DNA from 3 places in the Paenibacillus azoreducens genome. Region 3 is predicted to be linked to each of the others. Evidence: riboswitches for the same ligand, from Rfam matches in the RefSeq annotation. Region 3 holds a riboswitch; each other region holds the start of a gene.
The links. A riboswitch is a leader RNA that binds a small molecule or an ion and turns the genes downstream of it on or off. The one in region 3 is predicted to bind cyclic di-AMP.
Positions count from the first base shown of each region.

Region 1: linked by a shared signal. The riboswitch ahead of L6442_RS27085 (hypothetical protein) and the one ahead of L6442_RS31975 (C40 family peptidase) in region 3 are both predicted to bind cyclic di-AMP.
Region 2: linked by a shared signal. The riboswitch ahead of L6442_RS13980 (3D domain-containing protein) and the one ahead of L6442_RS31975 (C40 family peptidase) in region 3 are both predicted to bind cyclic di-AMP.

Region 1 is NZ_AP025343.1:6,084,152-6,094,250, forward strand. It holds gene L6442_RS27065 (Nramp family divalent metal transporter) at 1-1,320, shown strand, start outside; gene kdpC (potassium-transporting ATPase subunit KdpC) at 1,878-2,486, opposite strand; gene kdpB (potassium-transporting ATPase subunit KdpB) at 2,578-4,608, opposite strand; gene kdpA (potassium-transporting ATPase subunit KdpA) at 5,103-6,788, opposite strand; gene kdpF (K(+)-transporting ATPase subunit F) at 6,951-7,028, opposite strand; gene L6442_RS27085 (hypothetical protein) at 7,169-7,561, opposite strand; cyclic di-AMP (ydaO/yuaA leader) riboswitch at 7,736-7,908, opposite strand; cyclic di-AMP (ydaO/yuaA leader) riboswitch at 8,036-8,246, opposite strand; gene L6442_RS27090 (glutathione peroxidase) at 8,694-9,176, shown strand; tRNA gene L6442_RS27095 (tRNA-Leu) at 9,758-9,840, opposite strand; gene L6442_RS27100 (helix-turn-helix domain-containing protein) at 10,065-10,099, opposite strand, start outside.
Region 2 is NZ_AP025343.1:3,191,975-3,202,073, reverse strand. It holds gene L6442_RS13985 (polysaccharide deacetylase family protein) at 113-931, shown strand; gene L6442_RS13980 (3D domain-containing protein) at 1,149-1,805, opposite strand; cyclic di-AMP (ydaO/yuaA leader) riboswitch at 1,814-1,970, opposite strand; gene L6442_RS13975 (amino acid ABC transporter ATP-binding protein) at 2,222-2,944, opposite strand; gene L6442_RS13970 (amino acid ABC transporter permease) at 2,931-3,590, opposite strand; gene L6442_RS13965 (transporter substrate-binding domain-containing protein) at 3,674-4,480, opposite strand; gene L6442_RS13960 (alpha-glycosidase) at 4,961-6,709, shown strand; gene glgA (glycogen synthase GlgA) at 6,782-8,218, opposite strand; gene glgB (1,4-alpha-glucan branching protein GlgB) at 8,234-10,099, opposite strand, start outside.
Region 3 is NZ_AP025343.1:7,130,095-7,140,193, reverse strand. It holds gene rluF (23S rRNA pseudouridine(2604) synthase RluF) at 1-463, shown strand, start outside; gene motB (flagellar motor protein MotB) at 604-1,407, opposite strand; gene motA (flagellar motor stator protein MotA) at 1,391-2,191, opposite strand; gene L6442_RS31995 (hypothetical protein) at 2,506-2,799, shown strand; gene L6442_RS31990 (4a-hydroxytetrahydrobiopterin dehydratase) at 2,993-3,298, shown strand; gene L6442_RS31985 (c-type cytochrome) at 3,392-3,754, opposite strand; gene L6442_RS31980 (GNAT family N-acetyltransferase) at 3,913-4,404, opposite strand; gene L6442_RS31975 (C40 family peptidase) at 4,600-5,091, opposite strand; cyclic di-AMP (ydaO/yuaA leader) riboswitch at 5,096-5,234, opposite strand; gene L6442_RS31970 (C40 family peptidase) at 5,622-6,089, opposite strand; cyclic di-AMP (ydaO/yuaA leader) riboswitch at 6,095-6,235, opposite strand; gene L6442_RS31965 (hypothetical protein) at 6,524-7,357, opposite strand; gene L6442_RS31960 (M1 family metallopeptidase) at 7,369-9,351, opposite strand; gene L6442_RS31955 (YwhD family protein) at 9,598-10,099, shown strand, end outside.

The DNA of each region.
Region 1 (10,099 bases), 1.0 Mb from region 3:
AAACCAAAAACTTGGACCAAACCGAAGAGGCGATCTTCGCTTGCGGAGCTGAACCATTCCATGAAGGTGCCGCATAAAGGTTCTGTCTTCCGGAAATTTCTCGCTTTCGCCGGCCCGGGTTATCTAGTTGCGGTCGGATATATGGATCCCGGCAACTGGGCGACGGATATTGCCGGCGGCGCGAGGTTCGGCTACTCCCTGCTGTCGGTTATCCTGATATCCAATATCATGGCGGTGCTGCTGCAGTCGCTGTCGAGCAAGCTCGGCATCGTCACTGGGCATGATCTTGCGCAGGCCTGCCGCAACCATTACAAAAAACCGGTCGCCGTCGGGCTATGGGTCCTGTGCGAACTCGCTATTGCGGCATGCGATTTGGCCGAAGTCATTGGTTCAGCTATCGCTCTAAAGCTTTTGTTCGGCATTCCCCTGCTGTACGGTGTGATGATCACCGCGTTGGATGTGCTGCTTATACTGCTTCTCCAGCACAAAGGATTCCGGGCGATTGAAATTCTGGTCATCATTCTTATCGCAACCATCGGCGCATGCTTCGCAGTGGACTTGTGGTTAGCCAAACCCAATGCCGGAAGCGTGCTCGCCGGGTTTATCCCGACGGCAGACCTGATAACAGACCAGCAGAAATTGTACATCGCCATCGCGATTCTCGGGGCCACGGTCATGCCTCATAATCTATACCTTCACTCTTCCATCGTACAGACGCGCCAATACGAAAATACCGACGAAGGCAAACGCGAAGCCATCCGTTTCTCCGTTTGGGATTCCACGATTGCGCTGACTTTGGCCCTGTTTATCAATGCGGCGATCCTGATCGTTTCAGCGGCGACGTTTCACAAGGCCGGCATGACGGAAGTCGCCGAAATCAGCGATGCGTACCATATGCTGTCTCCGCTGGTGGGAACGGCGGTCGCAAGTATTTTATTCGCCGTCGCGCTGCTGGCTTCCGGCCAAAACTCGACCCTGACAGGCACTTTGGCCGGTCAAATCGTCATGGAAGGGTTTCTCGACATCAAACTTCCGTCTTGGCTCCGCAGGCTGATTACGCGTCTCATCGCTATTATTCCCGCCGTGATTGTGACGATTATTGCCGGGGAAAAAGGCACGGAAGAGCTTTTGATTCTCAGTCAGGTCATTTTGTCGCTGCAGCTTCCCTTTGCCGTCATTCCTTTGGTCAAGTTTACCGGAGACCCCAAAATCATGGGCATTTTCGTAAACCCGGCTTGGATTAAAATATCGGCCTGGCTCGTTTCCGCCGTGATCGTGGTCCTCAATCTGTTCCTTATTTATCAAACTTTCGCGGGTTAATCGAATCGACATATCTGTTTAGCATTTCCAGGCTAAAACAAGACAATCGTGGATTGGCGCCTTCTCTTTAATCTTTGGTAGGACGATGCTGCATACTATAGCCTTTAGATTTTGAAATTGATGCAAAAATGCAGGCTTTTAAGCAGAAAATGTCCGTTTTAATTTAAATTGATGCAAAAGTGCAACCTTCCTAACCGATATCTGTAAAAAACAAGCTCAATCCTGAAAATAATTGCACTTTTGCAAGCATTCCTCATACGCATTAAAATATGACATAAAAAATTGCACTTTTGCATGTTTCTAGATTAAGGGGGGGGGGGAAATTCCCATTGCGTAGGAGATAACAAAAGGAAGTAAATTTAACGAAACATGGAATCATCAATTAAGAAAAACGTCTATCGGCGTACTCTCAGAAGACAGACCGCGCTTAGCGGTACTTTTTCTTGCGATAAGGGAATCCGAGCTCCCCGAAGTTTATACTATCTTATATCTTCAAAAAGGCCGCAATGAGCTTCTTGATCGCTCATGCGGCCTTTTTTATTCCCCAAAACCTCTCCCTATTTTCCGGCAAGCTCTTTGAGCGCCAAATTCAGCTTAAGCACATTCACCCTTTTTTCGCCAAAAACGCCCAAATCACGTCCCTCGGTATTTTTGGCTACGAGCTGCCGCAGCTGCTCCTCCGGAATATGGCGCAGAGAGCTAATCCGCGGAATCTGCACCTCGGCTGCAGCCGGCGTAATATGCGGATCGAGGCCGGAGCCGGAATTCGTAATCAGGTCGATAGGAAGTTTGCTGACGGGCACCTGAGGGTTTTCCTTTTCCCATTGTGCTATCGAATCCTTAACCCGTTTGACCAGCTCGGGATTGGATGGCGCGTAGTTATTGGAACCTGAACCGGCTCCGTTGTTATCAATGCTGGAGATGCGCCCTTGAAAATACGCCGGGTCCGTAAAAGTTTGCCCGATCAGCTCCGAACCCACGGTTTGCCCTGAACTGTCTTTAACCATGCTGCCGCTGGCTTGATGCGGGAAAATCAGCTGGGCCAGCCCCGTGCTGGCCAGCGGATAGGCGATACCGCAAATGACGATAAACAATAAACTGGACCGCAGCGCGATCAGCCAGATCGAGCCATGCCGCATTTCTTCGTATTTCGCCGTCGTTTTCATCGTATATCATCCTTTTTCATAAGCTTGGCGGGCTTAATAAAAATCTTCCCGCTTTCTCTATCCTTAAAATCCAATGATTAAATCCATAAAATTAAATCCATAAATGCACGATCAGATCGATCAGCTTGATGCCGGCAAACGGAGCGATCACCCCGCCGAGCCCGAAAATCATCAAGTTGCGGCTCAGCAGCAAGGGCGAGCTCATCGGTCTGTATTTGACGCCCCTCATCGCCAGCGGAATCAAGAGCGGAATGATGACCGCGTTAAAAATGAGTGCGCTCAAAATAGCCGACAGCGGCGATCCCAGTCCCATGATGTTCAAGACTTTCATCTCAGGAATGGCCGCCATGAACATCGCAGGAATAATCGCGAAATATTTGGCGACGTCGTTCGCAATGCTAAACGTCGTAAGTGCGCCGCGCGTCATCAGCAGCTGTTTGCCGATCGCCACGACTTCAATGATCTTGGACGGGTCGGAGTCCAGATCGACCATGTTCGCCGCCTCCTTGGCGGCAACGGTGCCGCTGTTCATGGCGATCCCTACATCCGCCTGGGCCAAAGCCGGAGCGTCGTTCGTACCGTCGCCCGTCATCGCCACCAGCTTGCCTTCCGCCTGCTCGCGGCGGATGACGGCGATTTTATCCTCGGGCTTGCTTTCGGCGATGAATTCGTCAACGCCCGCTTCCCGGGCGATCGTCGCTGCCGTTAGCGGATTATCGCCGGTACACATGATCGTTTTGATGCCCATCTGCCGCAGCTGTTCAAAACGTTCCTTCATCCCCGGTTTAACCGTATCTTTCAGATGAATCAGGCCGTAGATGCCGCTGTCAACCGCTACCGCAAGCGGCGTCCCCCCTGCGGATGCGATGGCGTCGGATTTGGCCGCAAGATCCGATGGAATGCTGCCGCCTTGCGACAGCACCCACTGCCGGACCGCATCGACGGCCCCTTTGCGGACATGCCGTCCATCCTGCAAATCGATGCCGCTCATCCGGGTGCCGGCTTGAAACTCGATAAATTCGCCGCCTGCGGCGATGGCCTCATCATACTCAAGCGCCTGCTTTTTCATCAGTTCCAGTACGGACCGCCCTTCCGGCGTTTCATCCTTAAGCGAGCTGACCGCCGCCCAATAAGCCGTTTCCGGCAAGGAAGCGCCGCCTACAGGAATGAACTCGCTGGCCATCCGGTTGCCGAAGGTAATCGTCCCGGTTTTATCCAGAATCATCGTATTGATATCGCCTGAGGCTTCGACGGCCTTGCCGGACATCGCCAGCACGTTGAACTGGGTGACGCGGTCCATCCCCGCAATCCCGATCGCGGACAGCAGGCCGCCGATGGTCGTCGGGATCAAGCACACCAGCAAGGAAATCAAAACCGGGATATCGAGCGGTACCCCCAAATATTTGCCGATCGGCGCTAGCGTTACGACCACGATCAAAAAGATCAGCGTCAAGGTGGTCAGCAGCGTATTAAGCGCAATTTCATTCGGCGTTTTCTGGCGCGACGCGCCTTCAACGAGTGAAATCATCCGATCGATAAACGATTCCCCCGGATCGCTGGTGATCTTCACCTTGATCCGGTCGCTGACGACGCGCGTTCCTCCGGTAACGGAGCTGAAGTCGCCGCCGGCTTCCTTGATCACTGGGGCCGATTCCCCCGTAATCGCCGATTCGTCGACCGATGCGAGCCCTTCAATGACTTCGCCGTCTCCAGGGATCATCTCGCCTTGCGAGACGATGACAATATCGCCTTTGCGAAGCTCCGTGGAACTGACCACTTTAATATCCGATCCGACGCATTTATTGGCGGTGGTTTCCCGCTTGCTCTTTTTCAAGGAGTCCGCCTGTGCCTTGCCCCGGCCTTCAGCCAGCGCTTCGGCGAAGTTGGCAAACAGTACCGTGAACAGCAGGATCAGGAACACAGCCAAATTAAAGCCTATACGTTCGCCGGTGTTGAAGTAGGCCGGAAACAAAACCATCAGCAGCACGACAAACGTGCCGATTTCCACGACGAACATCACCGGATTTTTCATCATTACAACCGGATTCAGTTTCAGAATGCTATCTTTCATCGCATGCTTGATGATATCGCCTGTGAGCATGCTTTTGCGTTTTCCGTTCATGACTATTTCCACCTCGTTTATTTAAGGAAACTAAGAGAGGTTGTTCAAAAAGTCCGCTTTTGATAAGAAAACCAATCGAGGTCAGTCCAAGGATGAAAGGGCCGCGATGCAAAGGTAGGTTTTCTTGCGATATAGAATTTCATCAGCGTAGCTAGATAACTTATAAATTCTATATCTAACACAAAGTGGATCAGGAAGCTGGATCGACATCGAATCTTGAATTCAGCCGGGCCTAAGCGAATGCTTACGAAGTATGTTTCCTTCGGAAACATTTCAGGTGCTCACGTACCCACTACGTACGCTCCACTCCTTTCGTCCCTAGCTTCATCCAACCTTCTCGGTGCTGAAAACCAGCCTTTTTGAACACGCACTAACACCCATCCCCTATCGAAAATATCCGGACTCCAAACGTCAATCGACGCGGACAGTCCCTAAGTTCATTTACCCTGTCGACCATTATTTCATTTTCTGGGGAAGCGCCATTTTCAGGTCTGCTATATTCCCGATATTTTCAGAAATTCCGCCACTGGTCCGAGTACAAGCACAGGCAGGAAGGTTAATGCTCCGATCAGAAGCACCGTACCGACCAAAATGCCCGCGAACAACTTCGTGTCGGTATGGAAGGTGCCGATGGTTTCGGGAACCGTCTTTTTCCGCGACAGAGAGCCCGCCACCGCCAAAAGCGCGATAATTGAAACATACCGTCCCAGAAGCATGACAAGCCCTGTGCTAACGTTCCAGAACATCGTGTTGTCGCCCAAGCCTTCAAAACCGGAGCCGTTGTTCGCAGCGGAAGAAGTAAACTCATACAAAGACTGGCTTAGCCCGTGATATCCCGGATTGGACAAAGCGTCGGTCCCCAAATGCGTCATAAACGAAATGGCCGTCGGCGCCAAAATAATCAGCGGATGCATGAGAATCGCAATGGCGATCAGCTTCATTTCCCGGCTTTCGATTTTCCGGCCCAGAAATTCCGGCGTCCGTCCGACCATCAGCCCGCAGATGAACACGCCCAGTATGGCGTACATCAGCATGTTGACCAGACCTACGCCCTTGCCTCCAAAGACAACGTTCAGCATCATTTCCGCCAGAGGAGCAAGCCCGCCAAGCGGCGTCAGCGTGTCATGCATATTGTTGACCGATCCGGTGGTCGCCGCCGTGGTAACCGTCGTAAACAGCGCGGACTGCGCTACGCCGAAGCGGACCTCTTTGCCTTCCATGCTGCCCTGCGAACTGTCGATGCCCAGCTGATTGATCAGCGGGTTGCCGCTTTTTTCCGAAACATAAGTCAGGCACAGGAAAGCTAAAAATAAGAACATCATGGCCGAGAAAATAATCCAGCCTTGCTTCCGGTTTTTGGCAAACCGTCCGAACGTATACGGCAGCGCGGCCGAAATCGTCCACATGCTCAAAATCTCGATCACGTTCGTCAACGGACGCGGGTTCTCAAACGGATGCGAGGAGTTCGCCCCGAAAAAACCGCCGCCGTTTGTTCCCAAATGCTTGATCGACTCCAGGGAGGCGACCGGCCCCATGGCGATATGCTGCACTGTGCCGCCAATCGTGTTGACCGTCACAGTAGGCTCCAGCGTTTGCGGAACCTGCAAGCCGACCAGCACCAATGTGACGATGAGCGCCAGCGGCAAATAGATGCGGGTATGGGCTTTAACGAAGTCCTCAAAGAAGTTCCCCAGCCCGCCCCCTCTGCGCGTAATCCCGCGGATGAAAGCAATGGCAACCACAAGGCCCGAAGCCGCCGAGGTAAACATCATCATCGTGATGACGATCATCTGGCCGAGATACGACATGCCGCTTTCGCCGCTGTAATGCTGCAGGTTCGTGTTGGTCATAAAGCTGATGACCGTATTAAATGACAAGCTGGCATCCATGTTTCCGACGTTGCTCGGGTTCACCGGCAGCCCGCCCATCAATCGTAGAACAAGATAACTGAGGGCCACCAATATGATGTTCGTCGCCAGCATGCTAAGAGCGTATTTTTTCCAGCTCATGCTTGAGCGGTTTTTTAGCCCGATGATTTTAAATAAAATGTTTTCCATCGGTCCGAAAATCTTGTCCGTACGATTGGCCTCATTGGAAAACACATGATATATATAGCTTCCTACCGGCTTGACCAGCAGGAGCAGCACCGCGATGACAATGCAAATCTGCAAAATATCCACTTTCGCTTCCTCCTCATAAAATAACCCCACAAAGTGTCGCGTGACCTTCGAGGCTTATTCCGATTACTTTGCGGGGACCCCGGAAATATAACTCCACAAAGTGTCGCGTGACCTTCGAGGCTTGTTCCGATTACTTTGCGGGGACCCCCGGTTCCCCCTGTACTAAAACCGTTCCGGATGGATCAGGGCATATACCAAATAGATGAATACGAGCAGCGCCAAAACCGACACTACGATCATCGTTCTTCCCCTCCCCCATCCACGATATGGCCGCACCACATCAGGAACAGCAGAAAAACGCCGAACACTCCCGCAAGTGTCACGATCATCAGAAAGTCCATCATGGCTTTGATTTCTCTCCTCTCGGTCATAAAACGCATTTACTTCAGCAAAAATCCAACTTCGCCGTTTAACGAATGAATGATGTGGTTGGCCCCAAGCCCCCGGTATATTCCCGGAGAATTCCCTGTACGCGTAATCACATAGATCGGACGTGAAGTCCAGGGACGGCATATTTGCAAATACCGGCAAGTTAAATTGAGACTATTCTCGAAGATGAAGATCCGGCCGACTTTCTGCTCCGGCACGGCCCATTCATCTGTATGGTTCGTATGAATCCGGATGATTTGCGAAACGCCCAGCTTCTTGAGCGCCCGCTCTTCCTTCAAATTATTGGTTAGCACGGCGAAAGGCCGTTTGAGATAAATCAGAAGCTTAATAAATTTGCGCCCGGCTTCATTAGGCGCCGTAACAACGATGAGTTCCTCTTCCACGGCTTTCGCCCCCTTTCCGGCAAGATGTCCAGTCTATTAAAAAATCCGTAAGACCTGCTTTACAGCCTTTTGCCGAGTCTGCTTCACAACAAAAAAGCCGCAGGAAAGAGGTCCTTTCCCGCGGCCTGTTACCCATGGCGAAAGAAAGCCATGAAAACACTGCCCACGACAAATGCTGCCTCTCCCTATACGCTTGCGAGGTTAGCTGACGGATTAGGGCGTGAGAGTCGCCCATCCCCCCATCGTCCCTTTTCGGGACGGGAGGATTCACCCCGGGCACCGCCAATGCGGCGCTAATTTGGGTCCCCCGCTTCCGGCCCGCAGCCGGAATTAAGCGTTAAAGACATTCAAATCAATCGTTAATTTTCCGAAATTTTTGCATTTCCTTTCATTTTCAAACCATTTTGGCAACAAAAAACCACAGAGGTTAATAGGTCCCCTGCGGTCGATACACATCGATCACAAGTTTCATCATTCCTCTCTCATACGACGCTTACGAGGTTAGCTGACGGATTCGAGCGGTGAGAGTCGCTCTACCCGCGTTTCGGATCCATGGCATCCGTTCCGCGGGATTCACCCCTGCGGTACCGCCTGCTTCCGACTCTCACACCGGACAACAGGAATACACGCGATTGGTTCCCCCGATTTCCGCCACCTGCGGGCAGAAACTCAGCGATTAAAAATGGAAACGTTTAGAATATGTTTTGAATACGATTTGAATCATACACCCGCGCGCAAAACGTGTAAAGGTGACGCGAAATCACCTATCGCTTAAAAATGCGGCATTTTGAATTGAGTTATCGCTTACAAGGGTTTTTATCTCCTCTAAAGTCGTCCAACCTCTTTATTTCACCTGTTTTCGTAAATCAGGCTGTCATTTTTCATCCTCCTGTCCGCAAGGGAATCTGGAATTTCCGGTAAACCGCCGATATGATGCGCAAAAACATGCATTCTGTTAAAAAACAGCTTTTACCACCCGCAATCCCCCGGAAATTCCCTGATACAAGATACCATTTCCATTGACGCCGAATTGAAACGGGATGACTCATTAAGTAAAATGAAGTTGCATATAACAAAAGCGCTGCAATGATCAGGTTTTACATATCAAATAAGATGGAAGGAGGGCAAAAACATGTCAGTATACGATTACCAAGCCCACACGCTTCAGGGAAAGGCCGTACCCTTGTCCGTTTATGAGGGGAAGGTACTGCTGATCGTGAACACGGCGAGCAAATGCGGATTTACGCCGCAATACCGCGGGCTTCAAGATTTGTATGAAAAATATCATAAACGAAATTTTGAAATTCTCGGTTTCCCAAGCAATCAGTTTGCGCATCAGGAACCAGGGAATAACGAGGAAATTGCGGAGTTTTGCCAGGTCAATTACGGCGTCAGTTTCCCGATGTTCGAGAAAACCGACGTCAACGGCGAAGATGCTCATCCGCTCTTCAAGTACCTTACCGAACAGGCCCCGGGAGTTCTGGGATCCAAAGCGATCAAATGGAATTTCACCAAGTTTTTGGTCGACAAAGAGGGACATGTGGTGAAACGCTACTCCCCGCAAACAACGCCGGATAAACTGGAAGAGGATGTCATTAAACTGCTTGGAGACTGAAATGCATCTGCGGAATAAAACATGTAGTAGCAAAAAAGAGGCCTGGCGGCCTCTGCAGGCTGTCGAGAACATCTCGGCAGCTATTTTTATGTTCATCGATTATATAAGTGTTCGGCGGAGCTTATGTATTCTGTAACTGACAGGAAAAACATCCGCTAAACGCGGCCCTCGCTTCTTAGAGGGTACTTCGATAGACGTTTTGCTTTATGTTTCAGGCCGGACGGAATGCAGCCCTTCGGAACGACTGCTTTGATCACCCGACGATGTCTGCGGTTGGACTGGCTAACGAAACACGCAATCGCTATTCGGGCAAAAATGGGCTTCTAAAACTTCTTACGAAACCAGGGAACGTTATTCTGCTCAAAAGTAGTTCATTCGGCCGTATTTCATTCAAATAACGATCTGTAGTTTCGTTAAAATTAAATCGGCACCGTTTTTACGGCAATAACGCTTACCAGTTTCGTTAGCCGCATTCAGAACCAAACCGCCCTTTTGGCGGCCTCTTTCGCATATTCGGATCCTATCGGAGCCAAATACAACAAAAATCCCTGTAAAAACAGGGATTTTTGACTGGCTATAAATGCGGTAGAGAGGACTCGAACCTCCACGGGCGTACGCCCACTACCCCCTCAAGATAGCGTGTCTGCCATTCCACCACTACCGCATATCAACATCTTTTTCAGCAACTCTTTTATTATATACTACTCGCCCCAAAATGTAAATAGTTTTATTTAAAATGCGCGGCCAAATCTTCGTACTGTGAAGACATAGGCGGGCCTTCGCCCGCCTCTTTTGGATCATGTACCCCGCATCCAAGATCGTTTTTTCAGCCCGTTATGCCGCATGTCAGAAACTTGTAGACTAACCTTGCGCGTCACTGTGAAGAAGTTATTCTTCGCTGGACTGTTGTTTTCTGTAACGGG
Region 2 (10,099 bases), 3.4 Mb from region 3:
GAAAAGAGGGGCTATTTTCTAAAAAACATCATAATTCCTTCCAAATTGGGACATAACAGTATAGACAATTACATTTGCCGACAGCATACCGTGGAAAGGAGCCGTCATCTGTATGAGAAACACTTGTCTTGGCAAAGCCCTCGCCGCGCTGCTGGTCATGAGCCTGCTGTGCCCTGAGCCCGGCCTGCAGGCGGCCTTAGCAGAAGGAGCTGTTTCTTCCCAGCCCGCAAAAGAAACAAGCAGCCGCGAAAGAGCAGAAAAGCGCCAGGAAAGGGTTTTGAAATTAGGCCAACTCATTAAAAAATACCCGGAAACTTTCAAAATCCACGGTCCTCGTACCAAGCAGATCGCCCTGACTTTTGACGATGTTCCCGATCCCCGTTATACGCCGCAGGTCCTTCGCATTTTGTCCGCAAACGGGGTAAAGGCGACGTTCTTCATCGTAGGCAGCAGAGCTAAAAAACATCCCGACCTGGTAGCCCGCATCGTTCGTGAGGGGCATGTTATCGGAAACCACTCCTATAACCATCCGCAGTTTCATAAGCTGACCATGGAGGAATACACGGAGCAAATTATCAGGACGGAAAACCTTTTGTACGGAATCATCGGATACAAACCGAAAATGATCCGCCCTCCCTACGGCGATATAACGGAAAACCAGCTCCTCTGGGCCAAACGGGAAGGTTATAAAATCGTTAACTGGGATGTGGATTCTTTGGATTGGAAAGGCCTCAGCAAAGAGGCTGTAAAGAAAAATATTATGGCTACGGCCGGTCAAGGTTCTATTATTTTACAGCATGCAGGCGGAGGCAGCTCTTCGGACTTGTCGGGATCGATCGGGGCCCTTCCGGAAGTTATCCGTGCACTGAAGAAAAAAGGGTACACGTTCGTTACCGTCCCTAAACTGCTTCGGATTCAAAAGGACAAGTAGGACTGTACTTGAATGCAATAAAATGCGTGCTTGTCTGGGCACGCAGCACCTTAAAAAAGGTCCAATCCCGGGGTAATGCTTTCCCTGAATTGGACCTTTTTCTTTTTAACATCATAGCTTCACATAGATAAAAGAGCCGCCTCAAGTCTTAAAGACTTTTGAGGGCGGCTCCGTTTTATTAAAAGCGATCGGGGGTAAGTCAATGCGCTTCTAACATCTAGTTAATAAAATACAATTCGACGTTCTGGAAACCAAAATCGCTGACGCTTTGCGCGCTGCCTGGAACAAAGATGTCAATGCGGTTGCCTTTGATGGCGCCGCCTGTATCTCTGGCTGTGGCTACGAAAGCTTTTTTAGGAAGACCGGGGAAGCTGTGACCTGTGATAAGAACCTTCGTGCCAAGCGGAATGACAGAAGGGTCTACCGCGATGGTTCCCAGTTCAAGCGGATTGCCGAAATAATCGACGGCGCCCCATCCTCCATTTTCGCTGGCTGCCGAGGAGTAGGCTGAAGCTTTCACTTGCAGTTTTTTAGTGTAATTATAGGATTTCCCCCATGCTTCCACGACCTTTTGGTCGGAATCAACATTCAGGGAAGCGGAAATGAGCGTTGGAGCCGGATCCGCATATGCCTTCACCGTGTTTTGTCCCGGTACATTCAATTTCAAGCCTGCATAGATGTTGTTTGCTTCAATGTTTGGATTGGCGTTCATAAGTTGACTTAAACCTACACCGTATGTTTTTGAAAGAGTATAAAAGGTATCGCCATCTTTGGCTACATGTACAGAATCCGCGTGAATCGGTGTGGCTTGCATCGCCAAGGTAACGCCGAGTGCAGCTGTCAATATTTTAGCAGTCAAAAATCTCTTCTTCATAGTTCCTCCTTAAGATCCATCAATGCCTGCGAGGTTAGCTGTCGGATTCGGATTGAGGAGACAACCCTACGTTCCAATGAACGATTCACCCCAAGTGATGACTAACATTTCACGATAAAATTTTCCCCCGCACTTTGTGTTTCAAAGTTTCGGCTCATTCAATATATCACAATTTTGTAACCTGTGCGCATGAAATTGTTACCAGTTTGCAATCTATAGAAACAAAACTTCCGTTATCAGCGTGACTTTGATATATAAAGCTGCGAAAAAAATGACATTCTTTTAAAGAATTTAGTTACAAATAAATCGATTTATTAACAGTATTTTTGTTATGTAAACAGAGTACTTTCTTTATATGACAAAAAAAGCTCCGTCCAAGGTTATGAACCCTGTACGAAGCTTTAAGCAGCATCCTGTTAGAGAACCTTGCTGAGGAAATCTTGGGTACGGATGTTTTGGGGATTCCCAAACACCTGCGCCGGCGTGCCTTCCTCCATGATGTGTCCGCCATCCATGAAAATAATCCGGTCGCCGACTTCTCTGGCAAAACCCATTTCATGGGTTACGATGACCATGGTCATGCCGCCTTCAGCCAGCTTTTTCATCACTTCCAGCACTTCCCCTACCATCTCGGGATCCAGCGCCGACGTCGGTTCGTCGAACAGCATCACATGCGGCTGCATCGCCAGCGCGCGGGCAATGGCTATGCGCTGTTTTTGGCCACCGGAGAGCTGGGAAGGATATGCATCCTTTTTATCGGCAAGGCCAACGGTCCGCAGAAGTTCCAAAGCGATTTTTTCGGCTTCAGACTGCGGCATTTTTTTCACCTTCACCGGAGCAAGCATTATATTTTCAAGTACCGTTTTATGAGGGAATAAATTGAATTGCTGAAACACCATCCCCATTTTTTCACGCGTGAGGTTGATGTTATGCTTTTTATCCGTAATGGACTCGCCCTCGAAGGTGATTTCGCCTTTTGTCGGCGTCTCAAGCAGATTCAGGCATCGCAGAAACGTACTTTTCCCCGATCCGCTGGGGCCGATGACAACGACAACTTCCCCTTTGGCGATTTCGATGTCCACGCCTTTCAAAATTTCAAGTTTGCCAAATGATTTATGCAAATCCTTAACGGTGATCATCCGTATTTAACCTCCTTTCGAACAGGCCGAGCAGCTTGGAAAGCGTAAAGGTCATCACAAAATAAATGGCAGCGATGATCAAAAGCGGCTTGAGCGATTCATACGTAATGCTAGTTACAGCCCGTGCCTGGTACATCAAATCAGTAACACCGATAAACGATACGATTGATGATTCTTTAATAATGGTTATAAATTCGTTGCCGATGGCCGGCAGCACGCTTTTCACGGCTTGCGGCAGGATGATGTATCTCATGGTCATGCCTTTCGTCATTCCCAAGGAACGAGCAGCCTCGGCTTGTCCCCGGTCAATCCCCTGGATCCCTGCACGGAACACCTCCGCCAAATAAGCGGAACTGTTGATGCAAAGCGTAATAGCACCGGACTCGATCGGGGTAAATTTAATGCCAAACGATGTTAAACCGTAATGGATAATAAAAAGCTGCACGAGCATTGGGGTGCCCCGCAAAATTTCCACCCATACCGTGCCCAAAAAACGCGGCAGCCAAAAACGCGACAGCCGCAGCAGGGAAATCAATATGCCGAGAATAAAGCCGCAAATGACCCCAATCGCCGCCAGCAGCAGCGTATACTGAATACCCGTCGCAAAATACGACCGATACTCCCAGAACGTTTGAAATATATTCATGAAAAGCTACATCCTCCTTCACGTACAACAGAAAAAATAGCGAAATGGCATTCGCTATTTTCCCCTGTTTTGCAAGATCGATATTATTTGGCCACAAGCTCGCTGGCTTCGGAAACAAACTTGTCAATTTTATTTTCTGCTTTCAGGCGGTCCAGCGTTTTGTTGATTTGCTCCACAAGCTCCGTATTGCCTTTTTTGATTCCAATCGCATAGCCGTCTTCTTTATATTCCGGCACAACGTCCGCAATCGCAAGTCCCTTCACATTTTTAAGGAAGGCTTCCGCTACCGGTTTTTCCATGATCGATGCATCGACGCGGTTTGAATTCAACTGCATAATAATGTCGTTGATTTTTCCGAGGCCGGTAATTTTCGCGCCTGGAATGCTTTTGGCGATATCTTCCTGAATGGATCCGGTTTGGATACCGAAAGATACCCCTTCAAGCGACTTCATCGTCTTATATTTGTCTTTATCGGCTTCCCGTACTACAACCGCTTGCTGGGCTTTGTAATAATTATTCGAGAAATCCACTTCTTTCTTCCGGTTTTCATCCGGCGTCATACCTGAGATGACAAAATCGACGCGGCCGCTGGACAATTCACTAAGCAGTGCATCAAAGTCCATATCCTTGACTTCCAGCTTGGCTCCCATATCTGCAGCGATCTGCTTGGCAATCTCGATATCGAAGCCGACGATTTGGTCTTTCCCATCAAGCATTTTGTGAAATTCGTATGGCGGAAAATCCGCGCTTGTTCCAAGCACAACCGTTTTTTCCGTTTTGCTGCCGCCATTATCTGAAACAGATGCCTGATCCGCATTTTTACCACCGCAGCCTGCCAGCAGACTACCGGCCAGTATCAGGCAAACCGTTAAAACTCCCCATTTTTTCATCTTTCTTCTCTCCTGTCTTCAACTTGATTCCTTATGTTTTAGAAATAGTATGATCATATTGGCCGATCGTCATCAGCGTAGGAAAACATGTTTTATACTACAATACTCTGCATGATTATGCAATGTAATTTTCATACAAATATACTGTTTTCAATATTTTGTCAACAATGAAACTCCGAGTTTGGTCCTTATCTTCCATTGGTCGATACCAATTGAATGTAACGAGTTTCATTTTCGCCATTAATTCCATATTATTCCACGAGAAATCGGGTTATTCATTTTCTTTTTCATCTATCTATGGTCAAATCAGGTATTTGCTTTGTTGTTTTTATGCATTTCTATTCACAACAGAATCAAGCAAGTCATTCCCCATTTTGGAGCATAATAATGACAATGCCGAATCAGGACAAAGAGGGCCATGGGCCATCATTCCGATATTGCGGTAAATGAAGTATCCAAAGACAAATTGGAGGTGCAGTCATGCTGCTCGAAGCTTTATATCATGTTCCCCGTGATAAATGGGCTTATGCTTACGATTCGCGCACGATTCACCTGCGTGTACGCACCAAGAAAAACGATGTAAACTCCGTAGTTGCGATGACCGGAGACAAGTATGACTGGAAATCGACTTATTTTGAAATTACGATGGACAAAGCGGCGTCCGATGAAATGTTCGATTACTGGGAAGCCGAGGTCTTGCCCAAATACAAACGTTTATCCTACGCTTTCCGCATTACGGCAGGAACAGAAACAACCTATATGTTGGATAGTGGAATATATCATTATTGTCCCGCTCCGACGGGCGGATATTATGAATTCCCCTACATACATGAGATCGATGTGATTACGGTCCCTGAATGGGCTCAGGATGCGATTTTCTATCAAATTATCCCTGAGCGGTTTGCAAATGGCGACCCAAGCAATGATCCCGAGGTAACGGACCCTTGGGGCGGACAACCGAAAATGGATAATTTTTTTGGCGGCGATCTGAAAGGAGTGCTCGATCATTTAAATGATTTGGCGGATTTGGGTATTAATGCGATCTATTTCACTCCGCTGTTCAAATCCCCTTCCAATCATAAATACGATACCGTTGATTATAAGCAGGTCGATCCTCATTTTGGCACCAATGCTCTTTTAAAAGAAGTCGTCGAAGCCTGCCACGCCAAAGGGATCCGGGTGATGCTTGATGCGGTTTTCAACCACTGCAGCGAACAGTTTCCCCCGTTCCAGGATGTGCTCAAAAACGGCGAAAAATCGAAATATAAGGATTGGTTTCATGTTAACAAATTTCCCGCCCGGATAGAAAACGGCATCGCCACCTACGATACATTCGGTTTTTACGGCAATATGCCGAAATTTAACACGGCCAATCCGGAGGTAAAGCAATATTTGCTGGACGTTGCCGAATACTGGATCAGGGAAATCAAGCTGGACGGCTGGCGCCTTGATGTTGCCAATGAGGTGGATCATCATTTTTGGCGCGATTTCCGCACGGTGGTTAAAGCAGTGAATCCGGAAGCGTATATCGTCGGCGAGGTATGGAGCGATTCTTTATCCTGGCTGTCGGGGGATCAATTCGATTCGGTGATGAATTATCCTTTTGCCGAAAAGGTGCTGGAGTTTTTCAATGGCGGGATGGATGGCGCCACCTTCTCTAACCGCATGAGCTCCCTTCTGATGCGCTATCCGCAGCAAACCAACGAAGTTGTGTTTAACATGCTGTGCAGCCACGATACCCCCAGATTGTTGACCCGGGTTGGAGGCGATAAACGCAAGCAAAAGCTGGCGGTCGTTTTCCTGTTTACCTACATGGGCACACCGTGCATTTTTTATGGCGATGAGGTTGGCATAACCGGCGACGTCGATCCCGACTGCCGCAAATGCATGATATGGGAACAAAATAAGCAGGATCGCGAGCTATATGATTTTTATAAAATGATGATCCATCTCCGCAAAAAAAATAAAGCGCTGCGCGAAGGCAGATTCCGCTTTCTGAAGGCCGATCCGGGCAATCCTTGCATTATCTACGAACGCGCGAATGCCGATATCCACTTTACGGTCTGGATGAACAATACGGGACAAAAACAAACCCTTTCCCACCCGATGGTCACGACCGATTGGCGCGATGCCTTGAGCGATGAGCAGGTTCCGCCAGTTAACGGCGTGATGAATATCACCCTTGACGCATACGGATACCGGATTTTGTACCGTAAAATCGCCAAGTAACCGGCAGAAACTGAAAAGAGCATTCCGAACTTTGTTAAGACCGGAATGCTCTTTTTGCTTACTTTCATTTGACTATTTTCCGCCTGAAATCCTGTGATAAATATCCATATATTCGTTCGCTGAAACATTCCAGCTGTAATCCCCGTCCAATGCATTTTTCACGATCCTGTTCCAGTGCTCGGGCCGATGGTAAAACGACACGGCGCGCCGGATCGTGTGCATCATATCGTGGGCATTGATATTCGTGAAGCTGAAACCATTCCCTTCCCCCGTAAATTCGTTGTACGAATGAACCGTGTCGTTCAGTCCGCCTGTTTCCCTGACAACGGGGATGCTGCCGTATCTTAACGCAAGCAGTTGGCTGATTCCGCAGGGCTCGAAGTTCGACGGCATCAAAAAAATATCGCTGGCTGCATATATTTTGCGGGACAGCGCATCGTCAAACATGATTTGGGCGGACATTTTTTGCTGGTGGCGCTGCTGTGCCTCCCTGAACCACTGCTCATATTTGGGGTCGCCCGTGCCAAGGATGACAAACTGCATATCGTCAAAGGTCAACATCTCGTCCAATACTCTGAGCACAAGATCCAGCCCTTTGGAATCGACCATGCGGGTAACCATCGCAATCAGCGGAACATCGCGGGATATCGGCAGTTGAAGTTCTTCCTGCAGGCGCACTTTATTTTCTCTTTTGGCGGCGATGCTGGCCCCGTACTGGAAAGCGATATGCGGATCCGCAGCCGGGTTATAACTTTTCGTGTCGATTCCGTTTACGATCCCGCTCAATTTGGGTCCCAGCGCATGCAGCAGACCTTCCAGTCCGTAACCGAAATGGGCGGTTTGAATTTCCCTTGCATAGGTTGGACTGACGGTTGTGACATGGTCTGAATATACGACGCCGCCTTTCAAAAAATTGACTTTTCCGTAATACTCCAACCCATCCATCGTAAAATACCGGTCATCCAGCTCCAGCAGTTCCCCAAGCACTTCGTATGGGAAAATGCCTTGATACAGCAGGTTATGGATCGTAAACACGGTCCGAATGTTTTGGTAAAAGGGGTCATGCCTGTAATGCGCGTCCAGAAGGACCGGAATCAGCGCCGTATGCCAATCATGGCAGTGAATGATATCCGGCCGAAAGCCGGCAGCCTGCAAAAGCTGGGGTACCGCCCGGTTCAAAAAGGCAAAACGTTCCCCGTCATCCATATAACCGTATACCGCATCTCGTCCAAAGTAATATTTATTATCTATAAAATAATATGTAATATCGTCATGCACCAGCTTTTCGATTCCGCAATATTGGCTTCGCCAGCCTACCGGAACATACAGTTCGCCGACATGTTCCATTTGCGCCCGAAAATGTTCCGGAATTCCAAGGTATTTCGGCAAAACCACGCGGACTTCGGCCCCGCTGTCCTGCAAAGCCTTGGGCAATGCGCCGATCACATCGGCCAGGCCCCCGATTTTTATAAACGGAACCGCCTCTGCTGCAGCAAATAATACCTTCATGCTTCGGATCCTCCTTTATCTGCCAATTTCGCTTTTCGCTGTCTTCCTTTTTCCATTGGCGCTGCCTGCACCGCTTTGTCTTGAAGATGCATTTGAAAGTTGTTTAGGCGGCCCCGGTTTCGCTATGTGGGCGCTTTTTACGCCGGCTGGGCTGCGCTTTAAAACAATGAAACTAAGGGGCGGCAGCGTGAGTTCCAAACTGTAATCCTGCTCATGCCAACGTATTTTATCCGTACGGATCGGGTCTTGAACCGAAACGCCCTGTCCGCCGTATTTTTCAGCCTCGCTCTGAAACAAAGGGACATAAATCCCTGCACGCGGGACACCGATGCGATAATTTTTACGTTCGCACGGCAGAAAGTTAATGATAATGATCAGCGTGTCGCTTACCTTTTTCCCTTTTCTGAGGTAAGAAATGACGCTTTGCGCAGAATCATGCGGAGTGATCCACTCATAACCCTCCTGTTTATGATCCAGTTCCCATAACGCCTTTTCTTCCAAATACAACCGGTTCAGGTCAGCCGCATACATTTGCAGCATGCGATGGCTTTCATACTCCAGCAGCAGCCAATCCAGCTCATGCTGGTCGCGCCATTCAATGAACTGTCCAAATTCGCCGCCCATAAACAGCAGCTTTTTCCCCGGATGCGTCATTTGATATCCGAGCAGAATTCTTAACCCGGCAAACTGCTGCGCATAATCGCCAGGCATTTTGCTTAATAGCGATTTCTTCCCATGTACAACCTCATCATGGCTCAGTGGAAGGACATGCTGTTCCGAATAGGCATACGCGATCGGGAACGTAAGGTGATGATGCTTCGACTGTCTTTTCTCAAAAGGGGCGCCGACATAATCCAGCGTATCGTTCATCCATCCCATGTTCCATTTATAATTAAAACCAAGCCCGCCTGCTGAAGCAGGCGCTGTGACGCCAGGCCATGCACTGGATTCCTCAGCCATCATCAGCGTATGCGGAAAATATTTGAACACTGCGGCATTAAGCTGCCGCAAGAAATCGATTGCCTCCAGATTTTCCACACCACCCTGCTCGTTTAAATGATACTCCCCTTCAGTTTTCTCAAAATCCAAACGGAGCATGCTGGTGACCGCGTCTACTCGCAAACCGTCGATGTGGAACATCTCAAGCCAAAAAATCGCGTTTGATATGAGGAACGAACATACCTCTGGTTTGCCATAGTCAAAGCTTAGTGTCCCCCAGCCTGGTTTTTCCGCCTTGATCGAATCTGCATATTCGAATAAGGGCGTCCCGTCAAACATGCGCAGGCCGTGCGCATCCTTCGTAAAATGTGCCGGAACCCAATCCATAATGACTCCGATCTCCGCCTGATGGCAAGCATCGACAAGATACATAAAATCCCGCGGCGAACCGAAGCGGCTGGTAACGGCAAAATACCCCGTACATTGATAACCCCATGATAAATCATATGGATGCTCGGCGAGCGGCATAAATTCCACATGAGTGTAATTCATCTTTTTTAGATATGGGATAAGTAGTTCGGCAAGCTCCCGGTAAGAATAAAAAGAACCGTCTTTCTTTTGCCGCCATGTTCCGAGGTGGACTTCGTAAATATTAACCGGTTTTACGGTTATGCTTTTTTTCTTTCGCTGCCAGGAGGCGTCTTGCCAGTTATACCCGTTCAGATCGGCTACTACCGATGCCGTCGCCGGACGCAGCTCCGCTTCGAACGCATACGGATCGGCTTTCAAAAAACGTTCCCTATGCGGCCCCTCGATATCATATTTGTAAAAAGTACCTGCTGTTATGCCCGGAAAAAAGCGAGTCCAAATGCCCGAATCGGGTATCTTATGTAGTGAATCCTGCGCTCCGTTCCAACCGTTAAAATCGGAGGCCAAACCGAC
Region 3 (10,099 bases):
GAACGTCGTGGACTTTGTGGGCCATTCGGAGCGGATTTTTCCAATCGGTAGATTGGACAAGGACTCGGAAGGGCTTATTCTGATGACAAGCGACGGGGATATCGTCAATAAAATTTTAAGGTCTGAAGGCAGACATGAAAAAGAGTATATCGTGACGGTAGACAAGCCCGTTACCCAATCGTTTTTGACGGGAATGGCCAGCGGAGTCAAAATATTAGGGGAGATGACCCTTCCTTGCACGGTGACTCGAGTTTCTGAGCGGGTCTTCAAAATCATTTTGACGGAAGGAAAAAACCGGCAGATTCGCAGGATGTGCAGCGCATTTGGGTATCATGTCCGCAAGCTGCAGCGTATCCGGATTATGAATATTCATTTGGGATCTTTGCCGAAGGGAAAATGGCGGGATCTGACGGATCGCGAGAAAGAGGAGCTTGGCCGTTTGCTGCATTATCAGCTGCAATAATATAGCCAAAGCGGATATCTCTTTTATTATAAGGTAAGAATCGAGGATAGAGGACTAATCTTTAGTCCATAGGATATCGGTGAGTAAAAAAGCTGTATCCCTCATATAGTGGGGAATACAGCTTTTGGTTTTAATGAATGTCATTTGTTTTGAACTTGCAATTGCTGTTCGCCACCATCGGTATATTTCCGTATGATGGAGACTTCGACCCGGCGGTTTTTTGCCCTGCCTACATCCGAATTGTTGGAAGCAACCGGATGATATTCTCCATAAGCAGTGGAAGTAAACTTCGACGGATTCAAATTTGGATTCGTAAGCAAAATCTTCATAAAGTGCAATGCACGGTCAGAGCTTAGATCCCAGTTCGAGGCATATTCGCTATTCGAGATTGGCATATTATCCGTATGCCCCGAAACAATCACATTGTAGCTAGGGAATTGCTGCAGCATATTGCTGATGGCCACAGCCAATTGACGGGATTCAGGCTTGACGACTGCGCTGCCTATGTCAAATAGCGCATTGTCTCGGATCGAAATCGTCAGCTCGGATTGATTCAGCTTCGTGTTCAGCAAATTCGTAAGCCCATTGTTGTTAATATATTGATCCAGCTGTTTTTTCAGCTTTTCCATATCTTCCTGTTCTTGCTTCGCCAGCAGCTCCCGTTGTTTCTTCTTGTCCGAGCTGGTCGGCAGGGTGTTGTCACTGTTTTTGCTGGAGCTTTTCTCCGTCTTAACTTCGGAGTTGAAGCTGAGCACGCCGTTACCGGTACTAAGAGCTGTATTAAAGGCTTTGCTCATTTCTTCGAATTTTTTGTTGTCGATCGTGCTCATGGCGTACATTACGATGAACAGAGCGAGCAGCAGTGTCAAAAGGTCAGCGTACGGCAAGAGCCATGATTCGTCCGCATGTTCTTCATGATGTTCACGTCTAGTCTTTTTGCTCACCTGCAACAGCCTCCTTCTCATTCATTTGAGCACGCTCGGAAGGGGTCAGAAAAACAGAAAGCTTCTGGCTGATCGCTATCGTGGAAACGCCGGATTGAATGGACAAGAGTCCTTCGATCATCATGAGCTTCAGCTCAATTTCCTTTTTGGACAAGCGCTTCAATTTGTTTGAGATCGGATGCCACAGCACATAACCTGTGAAAATACCTAGGAGGGTCGCGATAAATGCCGCACCGATGGCATGTGCTAGCTCTCCCATGTTCTCCATCTTCGTCAGGGCGGCGATCAGACCGACAACGGCGCCGAGTACCCCGAGCGAAGGAGCGTACATGCCGGCTTGGGAGAAGATCAATGCACCTGCGCGGTGCCGTTCCTCCGTAGCCGCGATATCTTCCATTAAAACATCACGTACAAAATCCTGGTCGTTGCCGTCGATAATCATCCGCATGCCGTTGCGGAGAAAGTCGTCATCAATCTCTTCTACTTTGGTTTCCAAAGCGAGCAGGCCTTCACGGCGGGTAATGGACGCCCATTCCATAAACATGGAGATCAGTTCACGGCGTTCCACTAATTTCTGCTTCACAAATACCATTTTCAGCAGCTTCGGAAACTTCTTGAGCTCTGACATGGGGAAACCAATAAACAATGTTGCAGCGGTCCCCACGAGAATAATGACGTAAGCCGCGGGGGTGAGAAGAGAGATTAAAGGCGCCCCTTTGAGAAACATACCGACAAGGACTGCGACCACACCAAGAATTAGGCCGATAAGTGTTGAAATTTCCATTGCACACCTCATCCATGAGAAATAGAATTGAATCCTTTCGTGCACCAAGTTTGCATCCTTGCAACATGGTGTGCTGCACCAAGAACGTAATATATTATTTATCGTCAGGATCGGCTTTTTTTTTAAGGGGGTTTTTCCGGTATAATGAAACAAAGGGAGGGCGAGCCCTATCCAGCAACAACTCTATTCCATAGATTGTACTAAAGAAGCGGGAAGGCTAACTTTTGAGATAGCGCTTACCCCATGGGCGAAAGTGAGGCTTTCGTCAATCTATTCAGTATAGACAAAATGAGACCAGGGTGGAGGTAACAAATATGGGTGTAAAACATGGACGGGAATATGGCGAAATATTAAAAGATCTGACGGAAGCGATCGGGCAAATCCCGGATAGTTATCTTTTTTTCGAGATGGAAGGAAACGAGTGGCAGCAGCTCAGCCCAGGGGAGAAACAAGAGGTGCATGAAGCGCTGGCCGAGGATCTTTTTTATGGGTTGGGTGCGGAGCCGGTAATTGAGGTCGGATGCGGCGTTGTCATGTATGACAAGCAACAGCATCGAATCAATCTGCTGATTGGAGAAGATGAGCTGACGGTAGTTCCGTTGATCTAATCCGAGGGGCGGATTAGATTTTTGAATATTTGGCGTGTTAAAATATAATCAAGCGATGGGGCCTGAGCACGGCCATATTCATAAACACTCAGTGATCGGAATACAATGGAAAAAGTTGATGGAAAGCCAGGCAAAGACGCATCCTGAGGGTCATCGATCCGTAGGGATGTGGGTTTCAGGGAGGATATGAAAAATGGTTTATACACAAGAAGAAGTGGAAGCGCATTTAGCGAAGCTGGAGGGCTGGCAGCTGGAAGAAGGACGCTGGATTGTGCGAAAATATGTTTTCGCAAGCTTCATGAAGGGGATTTCATTTGTCGATGAAGTAGCAACGATCTCCGAAGCCTTTGATCATCATCCCTTTATCACAATTGATTATAAGAATGTAACATTACGGCTGACCTCCTGGGATGAAGGGGGCATTACCGCCCTTGATATCAAGGAAGCTCATCAGTTTAACGAGTTATTTGAAAAGATGCGATCCGGAGAGAAACGGTAACAAACGAATATGTTCGAAACGGCAAAAAAACACGCTTGGGCAGTCCTGAAAGGGTTCCCCATGAAGCGTGTTTTTTATTTAGGAAAAAAAGGATTATTTTTTGGCTGCAAGCCACTGAGCTACGTTGGCAATTTCTTCGCTTTTCAGCTTGTCTTTGAACGAAGGCATTCCGCCTTGGCCTTTGGTAATGATTTTGTAGATCTCTTCGGCAGAGAGCTGTGATCCGATTTTTTGCAGATTAGGTCCGGCGCCTCCCTGCAGCTGGTCACCATGGCAGCTAATGCAGCCTTGGGCTTTGAGTGTAGCTTCAGCCGCCGCTGCGTCCATGGTTACTTCAGGCATGGCTGGTGGTTTATTTTGTTCAGCTACTTCTTCCTTGCCAGGCAGCGTAAATATAAGCACAATGGCAAATACGCATGCGATTGTTATCAAACCGCTCATGATCCATTTTTGCATCCGTTTTCGTCCTTTCTATGTATACTGACAGTCCTCTCATTTCTTCATTATAACGGAACAAGCTTGTACATCAAATAGTTTGTGACAAAAAATCAAACGAAAAGCAGAGAAAAAGCCACCAAAAATACACAATTTTGTACCATTTATCATTGACGTTTTTAATGTTCCCGATAGACCATGCAGTGTAAGCGTTCGAGGCCTTCAGGCGTCCATTTTTCGTAGGTGTCGGTAATCTCGAAGCCCGCTTTTAAATATGCGCGGATTGCGCGTTGATTCCATTCCTGCACCTCCAGATCAACAGGCAGTTCCGGATATCGCTTTTTGGCTTCCGCGACGATGGCCTCCAAGAAGCTCTTACCCATTCCCAAATTGCATAAATCAGGCCGTAAGCCGACTCCAAGCCGAATAACATTGACCATCGGGAAAAGCTGGGCAAACCCGCACAGGATGCCTTCAGCGTCCATAATCGATACATATTGGCGTTCCCGTATATCAGGATCCCCAAATTCAATGCCGAGCGCCTCCATCTGCTCCCAGGGAAGCCAGCTGTAAATTCGGTCGTATGGAGGCTCATATTTCCAGTTGCTGCAAACTTCGGCATGTTCCCGCATCATCGGGATGACCATAAAAATTTTTTTGGCAACGCTCATGGCTTACGACCTCATTCCTTGCGAAAGTGCGTTGATTCATAGGATTTGAACATTCTTAAAAAACTATTCCTATGAAGGACATTCACGGTACACATGGAAGGGGAAGCCCGCTCCATGTACGAAAGGCCCGTACTGAGATTTCGGCAAAAATCTCGTTACGGGCCTTTCGTACAACCGTGTAGCAACTAATTGGAATTATTGTACGTCATCGTTATCCGGGGAATCAATAGCAGTGGATTCATATGTATCCGTGCTCATGACTCGTTTAGCGCCGACGTAGCGATCAACGTAATAGCTTTCACTAAGCGAACTTACAACTACACCACGTGAAGTAGAGGCATGTGCAAACTTTCCGTCGCCCATATAGATTCCGACATGGGAAATGCCAGCGCCGGAGGTATTGAAGAATACCAGATCTCCCGCTCTGAGGTCGCTGCGGGAAACAGAAGTGCCCATACTGAATTGCGATCCGGATTGATGAGGCAAATTAATGCCGAGATGTTTGTAGACATACATGGTGAATCCGGAGCAGTCAAAACCGCTAGTAGTCGTGCCGCCGGTTCTGTACTTTGTACCTAGAACATCATCGATGACTTTGTCCATTTTGGAGTCCGCGAAAGCGCTTCCGGCCCCGACAGTGAAGACAATGGCAAAACTCATGACAGCTGCTGCAAGTTTCTTCTTCAAACAAATATACTCCTTCCGGTGCCTGCGAGGTTAGCTTAAGGATTCGGTAGAAGGTCCCCTATGATCCCTCTGATGCAAGATCAATTCACCCATAAATGGTTCCCCCGCTTCCCTAGTGTGAGAGAATTCGGCATATGCTTTACACTATATAATTCAGGAAACGTCCTTGGTTACAAACGATTTTATAAAGATTACAAAGTTGTTACTAACTCACTGGACTTATTGTAACAAAGGAACACCACTTTGGCAATTGTTTCTACCACAAAGATTCAAAAAAAATTAGTTTTTTTCATAAGAAAGGGCGGATTTATAGAACATATAATAGGAAAAGATGTTTATTTGTTGGATAAACAGGGTAAATGGAAATGGACAGGAAAAAATTATCAAAAAGTTTTTTTTGAAAAACTGTTACCTTTTGCGCGTCTCATTCGTCTAATAAGTATGAGCACGAAACAGTAAGAAACCCGCAAGGTGATTTCGGCAAAAATCATCCGTTTGCGGGCCAGATCGTAAACATTTATGAAGTTATTTTAATTGAAGGCTGCTGCCTTATATTTGGCATTGCTCATAACTCGTTTTGCGCCTATGTAGCGTTTGGCGAAATAGCTGTTGCTAAGCTTGCTGATCGTAACCCCTTTGGAAGAGGATGAATGTGCAAAGCTTCCATTCCCAATATAGATACCAACATGGGAAACGCCGCCGCCAGTCGTATTGAAAAATACCAGATCTCCTGCGCGAAGTTGGCTTTTGGAGACGGGAGTGCCAGTTCTGAATTGGGCATTGGATTGGCGCGGAACGGAAACGCCCATTTTTTTCAATACATATTGCGTAAATCCGGAACAATCAAATCCTTTAGTGGTTGATCCGCCAGTTTTGTATGAAACGCCGACGGTCTTATGAACAACGCTGTTTAATGATGAATTCGCAAAAGCGCTGCCGGTTCCCATCGAAAACATAAGTGTTACGCCAAGTGCAATTGCTGCAAACTTCTTTTTCAAAAAAATAAACCCCTTCCGGTTGCCTGCGAAGTTAGCTAAAGGATTCGGTAGAAGGTCGCCCCCTATGATCCCTCGACTGCGAGATCAATTCACCCATAAATGGTTCCCCCGCTTCCCGGTGCCAAGGAATTCGGCCTTTAATCGTTGCACCTTATAAATCGTTAACTCGTTATTTTATCCATTGACTTCTTTCGGTTTCTTTTCGTTGAAAAATCGTTACAGCATGAATGAAATGAATTTGAAAAGTTACAGCAAATATTACAAACTTGTTACTAAGTCTTACTCGGATTATTTTAACAGAGGATTGCTGTATTTGCAAATCCATGAACCGATAAAAACCGACAAAACCCCGCCCCTTTCTAACAAAAAGGGTGGGGTTTTTCTTTTATCATGGGATTGAAGTAATGACAAAAATTTAACCTTTATTCTAGTTTTTATTCCTCTGAGCTCCTATGTGCCTGATGATGCCAAAGATCAAACTTAGCTGAAATGCCCCAAATTTTCATGGTACAGCTGACCAGATGATGACCTTGGAGCAAAATGAGAGCAATGATTCCGGACCAGAAAAATGAAATGCCTGCAAAAAGACCGAATAGGAGCAAACTGATCATACCAAGGACAACAGAAATAGCGATGAGGGGCAGCGCGCCGCGCAAGCATAACCACAGGGGAGCCAGCAGGCCCGTGCCGCCGGTTTTGCCGAACTGCATGAAAAGGATCAATTGGTGAATGATGTAGTTGTATAAAAGCCAGGCCGCTATATATGGAAGAAGCTGCAGAGCTATGGTTTCCATCGGCATACCGCTCAGGATAGTTCGATACACCTTGAGTACAATCCAGTAAGCCGGGACGGCCATGAGCGCCCATTCGAACAGATGAAATAAAAGCACGGTTTTCCCATGGCGTTTCATTCCCTGAAAGAAATACAGACCGATCTCGCCTTCGCGTTCCCGATGCAGCCCATGGAAAATCCCGGCATGAATAAATGGCGTCAGAAGCAGGCGGATGAGGAACATGAGGAGCAGAATTCCAAGGTACATATGAACCTTCCCGCTCGTAGCGAGGCTCATTTTGCCCTCAATATAGTAGAGCAGTTGGCTTATTTCATTTGGCGGCGGATCGGGATATCGCATCAGCAGCGGTGTGACGGCCGAATGAACCAGGCGGTACAAGAAGTATCCCCAGATCAGCTGGTATAAAAAGAGAAGAATGACGATATAAAATTGGTTTTTTAGACTTTTCCAGCCATTTGCAATATGTGCTTTCACCAGTTCTCACCTCACCAGGACAGACTTCCAAGCAGAGTCTCAATCAGCTTGGTGATGCTAGCGTTCCAGCGGATCAGCACCTTTTTATCCATGTCCGCCTTCAAATAGTTGTTGATATGCTTGTTCTCGATCACGATCGAGTAATCAGGATCAACCATCGCCCAGGCGAGCGGAGCGCTGTATTCCAACTTGTATTCGGCGCTGTCGCCCGAACCGTTCCAGACCTTGTTCAAGGTATGGCCGTCGGTAAAGGTAAACCGGATCGGAACTTCCGGGAAGTCGCCGCCCTTTTTTAATATTTTGATTGTGGATTCGTAAACCGGACCGGCTTCGCCCTCTTTTTTCTTTACTGAGATGGAATCGACCGCGAAGTCGGCCATCTGCTTGCCGTAAATATACTGGTCGAAGAAGTTTTGCCATGATTTGCGGGTGACCTGCTCGACCACTTTTTGAAAATCCGCCGTGGCGGGATGCTTAAACCGAAACTTTTGGGCGTAAGTCCTCATAATTTTATTCATGGTTTGGCTTCCGGCCTGCTGCTCCATCGCCTTCAGCAGCAGCTTGCCGCGATAATAAACATTCAAGGCGTATTGATCCTGCGAACCGTATTTCCATGCCTCCTGCGTTAAAGACATCGGGGATGAGATCAGGGAGGCTTGTATAGGCAAATTCGGAATGACGCCATATTCCTGCTCCATGAGCTTATCCTCGGCATAAGAGGTAAAACCTTCATCCAGCCAGGCTTCTTCAAATTCATTGCTTGCAATCATGCCGTAAAAATATTGATGTCCAATTTCATGAATGACGGTGCGCTCGAGATCATAACCCGGTGATTCATCTTTGGCTCCGAAGGCCGTGACCAGCGTTGGGTACTCCATACCGCCGGCGCCATTGCCGGAATCGGGCGGAACGACGATGGACAATGTCGAATAAGGATAAGTTCCGTACCATTTGCTGAAGTATTTCAACGCGGATTTGGCGGCAAAAAAGTATCTTTCCTTAAGGTCCTTGTGGACAGGGTCCAAATAAAGCTTGATTCTCACGCCCGGCACTTCGGCAGAGGAGAACGGCTCTTCGGCATAAATAAAATTCGGCGATGCCGACCAGGCGAAATCATGCACATCATCCGCATAAAATTGATAGATTTTTTCCTTGTTTCGGATTTGGGAGGACTGCATAATACCGGTGCCTGCGACAATGTAGTTGGCAGGTACATGAATTCGGACGCTATAAATGCCAAAGTCGGAGTAAAATTCGGAGTTGCCATGGTATTGATGCAGATTCCAACCTTCCGTCGTACGGCCTCTCAGGCCTACGGGTTCGTAAACGCTGATTTTGGGAAACCACTGTCCGGCCATGACAAACTCATCAGCAGTGCCCATTCGGGCGAAGATTTTGGGCAATTTGACTTCGAACTGGATACTGAGCGTGATGCTCTCTCCACCCTTGACAGGTTTGGGGAGCCGAACTTTTACCAGGGTCTTGTCCTTTACGTTTCCGTCGTCAGGCTGAACATACTGCATGCGGTGCATGAGGGAAAGACCTTCCGAAGTTTTCATATCCGTAATGGTCATGGAACCGAAGCCGTCTGTAGGCATTTTGTCATCCCGGAGTCTGCCTCCGGATTCTTTCATGAAAGTGGTGTCCATTGATGAAAAGGCGTTGGGATATAGATGGAAGTACAGCTCGCCTACCGTTTTTTTGCCGGGGTGGGACCATGTCATAGTCTGAGTTCCTTTGATGACGCGGTTCTCAGGATCGAGCGTGGTGTCAATATGGTATTCCACAACCCGGTTGCTGAGGATCTGGGCTGTCGGTTTCTGTACGCTTTCCTGTACCATTGGGGTGGATACCTTGGGAGGCTTGGCCTGATCCGGAGCGTAGGAAGGCTGCGATTCCGGTGTATCCCTGGAGATGAGCCACTTTGCCCCTGCTAGCAGGAGACATAGGGCTAGTAACGACGAAATGACGATTTTGGCGCGTGCTGGTGCCATATACGAATACCTCCCGTTGACAAGCATCTACAGCATGTATATGTTGGCTTTCCAGCGATTATTAGTTAAAATAAAATTAAGTTGTTCAATAAGGCGCGATCAGGAAAATTGAGCAGCCATTTTCTTAATCGCCCCTAATAAAAATGATGAAGAGCAGGACGCCTATTCGGACAGCGCACCCGGCCGAGAAGCGCTTTTTTGCGGGGGCCGTTCGATAGACGTTTTTCTAATAGGAGGAACACGGAAATGGAAAACAAGGAGCAGATAGGCAAGAAACAGATTGCCCTGAATATCGTGAGCGGTAAAAGCAAACATAAAATGGGGTTTGGAGCGGGTTCCATTGACCTGAACAACATTTCGCCGGTAATCATTGACCGTGGCGAAGCCGTGATCGATATCGGTGCCATGCATGCCAAGAGCAAGCCGGAACGCCGGATCCGTTTTTCCGGAAATCGTGAAGATGTGCCGAATGGACGCCAGGTGTGGATTGTATGGGTAGCGGTGGACCGTAATGAAGAAGGCCAATTCTACGGCGGGGCAACCGCCTGTGAAATGTGGATTGATGAGGAAGCGCGCCGGGGCTGGAAAATCCTCGCGGATCATGTCAACCGGATGGATGCCTCGCTAAAACGCAAATTTATGCTGGATGAGCTCGGCTCCGAGGAGAAAAAGCTTCTTAAAGACCTGCTCGTTTCCCATAACGAAGAATGGTGGGAAAGATCCCCTGAAGAACTGAAGCAGGCTCTCG